2 regions of the Aeromonas dhakensis genome follow, and region 1 is predicted to be linked to the other one. Evidence: predicted binding sites of a transcription regulator. Region 1 holds the regulator's gene; the other holds the start of a gene.

Region 1 (3,075 bases):
ACGCGGGGCCCCATTTCAATCGGAGCGGGATCACAGAAAAGCGTTTTTCCCGCCGAGGATCCATCACAGGAAACCGGAGCGGGCCAGCTTCTCCAGGGTCAGGGTGGAGGCACTGCTCTCCTGGCGCTGACCCGTCATCAGCCGCTCCAGATAGCGGGCTATCTGATCCACCTCGAGATTGACGCTCCTGCCCGGCTTCCAGCCGGCTATGGTGGTCTCCTGGGCGGTGTGGGGCACGATTGTCAGCCGGAACAGATCCCCCTGCACGGCGTTGACGGTGAGGCTGATGCCGTCCACCGCGATGGATCCCTTCTCGGCGATGTAGCGGGAGAGCTCCGTCGGCGCCTTGATCCAGTACTCGATGGCACGACCGCTGCTGGAGACGCTCTTGACCTCCCCCACCCCGTCCACGTGGCCGGAGACCAGGTGACCGCCGAGGCGGGAGGTGGGCATCAGCGCCTTCTCGAGGTTGACCCGATCGCCCACCTTGGCGGCAGAAAAACCGGTGCGAGAGAGGGTTTCCAGCGACACGTCGGCGGTATAACGCTTGTCGCCCAGGGCGATCACGGTAAGACAGACGCCGTTGGTGGCGATGGAGTCGCCGAGCTTGACGTCGCTGAAATCCAGGGTGGGCGCGTGCACGGTGAGGGCCATGTCTTCGCCCTGGCGACGCAGCTCGGCCAGGGTTCCCACCGCTTCGATAATTCCGGTAAACATGCAGATCACCTTGCTGATGACGGGGGCGACAATGCCCCCTTTAACATTGATAAATCAGGCTATTTTGGCGGTAATACGAATATCCTGGCCAACCATGCGCACATCCTTGATGTTGAGCTTGGGGGCCTGGAACAGCCGGGTCAGCACCGGCAGGTGGAACAGGCCGCGCCCCTCATCCCCCATCAGTTTGGGCGCCTGATAGAGCACCAGATCGTCCACCAACCCCTTGTCCAGCAGGGCGCCGCACAGACGTGGCCCCGCCTCCACCAGTACCGAGTTGACGTTCTGTTTAGCCAGCAGCATGAACAGGCTGACCAGATCCAGCTTGCCATCCAGCAGCGGCACCTCCAGCTGCTGCACCCAGGCGGGCCAGTCGCCGTCCGCCTTGTGGCGGGCCAGCAGCACCGGGCTCTTGCTCTGGAACAGGGGCAGATCCGGGGTCAGCCGGCTCTGCGAGTCGACGATGACCCGCAGCGGCTGGCGCAGGGTCTCTTTGGGATAGACGGCCTTGACCGAGGGGGGCAGCTCGTCCCAGCGCACGGTGAGGGAGGCGTTGTCCGCCAGCACGGTTTCGGCGCTGGAGAGCACCGCATCGTGGCGAGCCCGCAGTCGCTGCACGTCGCGGCGCGCCTCCGGGGAGGTGATCCACTGGCTCTCGCCGCTCGCCATGGCGGTGCGACCATCCAGGCTGGCACCGAGCTTGACCGTCACCTGCGGGAAGGCGGTGCGCATCCGCTTGAAAAAGCCCGGGTTGAGCGCCTCGGCCTCGGCAGCCAGCAGACCGAAATCGGTCTTGATGCCCGCCTCGGAGAGCATGCGCAGGCCGCGCCCCCCTACCTGAGGGTTGGGGTCTACCATGGCGGCCACCACCCGGCTCACACCGGCCTTGATCAGCGCCTCGGCGCAGGGCGGGGTGCGACCGTGGTGGGAACAGGGCTCCAGGGTCACGTAGGCGGTGGCGCCGCGGGCCTCTTCACCGGCCGCGTGCAGGGCATAGACCTCGGCATGGGGCTGACCGGCCCGTTGGTGCCAGCCCTCTCCTACCACCACGCCGCCTTTCACCAGCACAGCACCGACACAGGGGTTGGGCGCCGTGGTGTAACGGCCGCGGCGGGCCAGTTCGAGGGCCCGGCTCATCCATTGGTAATCGTCTTGACTAAACATCTGGGCTCCTCTGACAGCACATCCAGGCTTACGCAATATCGTAGGTTCGATTAGCGCAGCGTAATCGAACGCGGCAACCTGGTTTGGAAGAAAGACTCACTTCTCCAGCTTGGCGATTTCTTCACCGAATTCACGTATGTCTTCAAAGCTGCGATAGACGGAGGCAAAGCGGATATAGGCCACCTTGTCGAGCCCCTTGAGCTCGTCCATCACCAGGTTGCCCACCAGCTCGGAGGCCACTTCGCGCTCGCCGGTGGCCCGCAGGCGGGATTTGATGTGGTTGACCGCCTTCTCGATGGCCTCCATGCTCACCGGCCGCTTCTCCAGTGCCCGCAGGATGCCGGCACGCAGCTTGTCTTCGTTGAAAGGCTCGCGCGAGCCGTTGGACTTGATGACGCGGGGCATGACCAGCTCGGCCATCTCGAAGGTCGTGAAGCGCTCGTGGCAGAGCAGGCATTCGCGACGGCGGCGTACCTGATGGCCTTCGGCCACCAGACGGGAATCGATCACCTTGGTATCTACCGCACTACAGAAAGGGCAATGCATCGGACCTCCGGCGTTGACGGAAAAGGGCGCCGACCACCGGGGCCGGCTCTAGGCCGGCCAGTGTAGCACGGCCATCCGGAACCGGTAAAAGCCCGTGAAAACAAGGGAAGTGACAGATGCCATCAGCAACCACGAAGTGCATCAATGGCGACATCAGGCAGCCAGAGCACAGTATTGGTGTCGCTCTCTATCAGCTCGACGATGGCTTCTCTCGGACCTTTTCTCCATGCATCCGTGGCATAGAATGCCGCCTGTGAACGGGTCAGATCGTCAAGATCAGCGTAAGCCCGCATCAAAAAATAGACGTCCGGATCGTGCAAGGAAGGGCCATGATTCACCACATCCATTCCCCACTCGCGGTGCAGCGGTAAACTCTGCTCTGCAACCAACCTATGAAACTCTGCCCGGCTACCGGCCTTGAGCCGGTAGTTCCGGATCTCCAGCACTCTCTTCATTGAACTATCTCCTGCCATCTGTTTCTTGAACATCACAGCTGTTTTAGGCACCCATCCCAGTCATCCATTCGACCGGGCTCAATCATCATAAGGCAGGGTATCCGGGTCACAATCCTGATAGTCGGGCGCCGGATCCACGGCAAAGCGACGCGCCTCGATATGGCTGTGGCCCAGCATCAATGCCTTGCCCACC
Region 2 (3,075 bases), 1.5 Mb from region 1:
AGCCGCTGTTGGCGGCCCTGCCGGCGCTTGCCAGTTGCGGCGTCACCGTCAGCGCCGACACTCTGCCGGTGCGCAAGCCCGACCCCGCCCCCATGTTCTTTGCCTGCGAGCAACTTGGCGTCGCGGCCAGCCACTGCCTCTATGTGGGGGATCATGTGCGCGATATCGAGGCCGGCCGCAACGCCGGCATGCGTACCGCCGTCGCCGGCTGGGGTTACCTCAATGACGACGAGGATCCCGCCCAGTGGGGCGCAGATCTTCACTTTGATACCGTACAGGCCCTGCATCACTGGCTGCGCTACGAGCTGGATTAAGCCTTGCCCGCCTGAGCAGTCAGGCAAGGCTGCGGTGGATACATATAGAAGTGGATGATCAGGGGGAGCTCCACGCCTGGGTTCTCTTGGATAACGCAGCAGGTGGATAACACAAGAGATGGATATCAAACGCAGCTTTGCGACCATCCCTTGAGCTGAGCGGTGAAAATGACGCCCATCTGGTCACTCGATCGGCAAAACGGAGGATCGGCAATTGATCCTCCGTTTTGCCGGTTTGACAAGCAGTGCGGCAGCGGGATCGGACACCTTTTGACCCTTGCTGCACAAGGGATAATCAGGCTGAATTTGCTAGTAAAAACACCCCGTTTTCGCAAGCAAAAAAAGTTATTTAAATTTTCCATGTTCGATCATCAGACTTGCATTTACCGGATCGGACGGATGAAAACCCGTTCGCTGTGAGCGTCCACTAACTCCATCGACAACACCCACAATTTATCCACAGCAATTGCCTTATCCACAGATTGCAAAGCCGGGCAGACCTCACTATCTTGTAGCTCGAATTCAAAATAACACTATATCTTGTGATTCATCGCACAATAGGTACCCACCTCCATCGCCCTTCCCGGGCCGGAGGCCAACGCCGTGCGATGGTTTTTCGGGAATCAACTAAAGGTCATCAGCCAATGAACTTGTTTGTGACGAAGCGTAACGGCCACAAAGAACCCATCGATCTGGATAAAATTCACCGCGTGCTCGACTGGGCTGCCGAGGGTCTCGACAACGTGTCGGTCTCCCAGGTGGAACTCAAGTCCCACATCCAGTTCTATGACGGCATCCGTACCGCCGATATCCACGAAACCGTCATCAAGGCCGCTGCTGACCTGATCTCCGAGCAAAGCCCGGACTACCAGTACATGGCAGCCCGTCTGGCCATCTTCCACCTGCGCAAGAAGGCCTACGGCCAGTTCGAGCCGCCCCACCTCTACCAGCACGTCGCCAAGCTGGTGGACATGGGCAAGTACGACAAGCACCTGCTGGAAGACTACAGCCAGGCCGAGTTCGAGGAGCTGAACGCCCACCTCGACCACTGGCGCGACATGGACTTCTCCTACGCCGCGGTCAAGCAGCTGGAAGGCAAGTACCTGGTCCAGAACCGCGTCACCGGCGAAATTTACGAGAGCCCGCAGTTCCTCTACATCCTGGTAGCGGCCTGCCTCTTCTCCAAGTATCCGAAAGATACCCGTCTGGACTACATCAAGCGCTTCTATGATGCGGTCTCGACCTTCAAGATCTCGCTGCCGACTCCGATCATGAGCGGCGTGCGCACCCCGACCCGCCAGTTCAGCTCCTGCGTGCTGATCGAGTGCGACGACAGCCTGGATTCCATCAATGCTACCGCCAGCGCCATCGTGCGTTACGTCTCCCAGCGCGCCGGCATCGGCATCAACGCCGGTCGCATCCGGGGTCTGGGCAGCCCCATCCGTGGCGGTGAAGCGTTCCACACCGGCTGCATCCCCTTCTACAAGTACTTCCAGACTGCCGTGAAGTGCTGCTCCCAGGGCGGCGTGCGCGGCGGGGCGGCCACCCTGTTCTACCCGCTGTGGCACACCGAGGTGGAGAGCCTGCTGGTACTGAAGAACAACCGCGGCGTGGAAGAGAACCGGGTCCGTCACATGGACTACGGCGTGCAGATCAACAAGCTGATGTACCAGCGCCTGATCAAGGGTGGCGACATCACCCTGTTCTCCCCGTCCGATGCGCCGGGTCTGTACGATGCCTTCTTCGCGGATCAGGACAAGTTCGAAGAGCTCTACGTCAAGTACGAGCAGGATCCGAGCATTCGCAAGAAGACCCTCAAGGCGGTGGATCTCTTCTCCCTGATGATGCAGGAGCGCGCCGGCACCGGTCGCATCTACATCCAGAACGTGGACCACTGCAACACCCATAGCCCGTTCGATCCGAGCGTGGCGCCGGTGCGCCAGTCCAACCTCTGCCTCGAGATTGCACTGCCTACCAAGCCGCTCAACAACGTGGATGACGAGGATGGCGAGATCGCCCTGTGCACCCTCTCGGCCTTCAACCTGGGCGCCATCGAGAAGCTGGAAGATCTGGAAGAGATGGCCGAGCTGGCCGTGCGCGCCCTGGATGCCCTGCTCGACTATCAGGACTACCCGCTCAAGGCCGCCAAAAAGGGCAGCATGAACCGTCGCACCCTGGGGATCGGCGTCATCAACTACGCCTACTACCTGGCGAAGAACGGTGCCCGCTACTCCGACGGTTCTGGTCTGGCGCTGACTCACCGCACCTTCGAGGCGATCCAGTACTACCTGTTGAAGGCCTCCGTGCAGCTGGCCCGCGAGTTCGGCCCCTGCCCGGCCTTCAACGAAACCACCTATGCCCAGGGGATCCTGCCCATCGATACCTATAAAAAGGATCTGGACAACCTGTGCAACGAGCCGCTGCACCTGGACTGGGAAGCGCTGCGCGAAGAGATCCGCACCGTGGGCCTGCGCAACTCCACCCTGACCGCCCTGATGCCGAGCGAGACCTCCAGCCAGATCTCCAACGCCACCAACGGCATCGAGCCGCCGCGCGGCCTGGTCTCTGTCAAGGCCTCCAAGGACGGCATCCTCAAGCAGGTGGTGCCCGAGTATGACCGCCTGAAGGATCAATACGAACTGCTCTGGAAGCAACCGAGCGTCGATGGTTACCTGCAGCTGGTCGGTATCATGCAGAAGTTCGTGGATCAGGCAATCTCCGCCAACACCAACTATGATCCCGCCCGTTTCGAAGGCAACAA

The links. Region 1 encodes NrdR, which represses ribonucleotide reductase genes. Its sites were predicted from a motif close to CACNNTATANNGTG; they were not measured.
Region 2: a site for NrdR is predicted at 846-859, ahead of nrdA (class 1a ribonucleoside-diphosphate reductase subunit alpha). Genes of this name have one in related genera too.

The regions. Positions count from the first base shown of each region.
Region 1 covers NZ_CP023141.1:1,849,528-1,852,602, reverse strand. The annotation lists gene CK627_RS09095 (riboflavin synthase) at 64-717, opposite strand; gene ribD (bifunctional diaminohydroxyphosphoribosylaminopyrimidine deaminase/5-amino-6-(5-phosphoribosylamino)uracil reductase RibD) at 772-1,881, opposite strand; gene nrdR (transcriptional regulator NrdR) at 1,978-2,427, opposite strand; gene CK627_RS09080 (NIPSNAP family protein) at 2,550-2,882, opposite strand; gene CK627_RS09075 (hypothetical protein) at 2,961-3,075, opposite strand, start outside.
Region 2 covers NZ_CP023141.1:3,340,549-3,343,623, forward strand. The annotation lists gene CK627_RS15535 (HAD family hydrolase) at 1-314, shown strand, start outside; gene nrdA (class 1a ribonucleoside-diphosphate reductase subunit alpha) at 959-3,075, shown strand, end outside.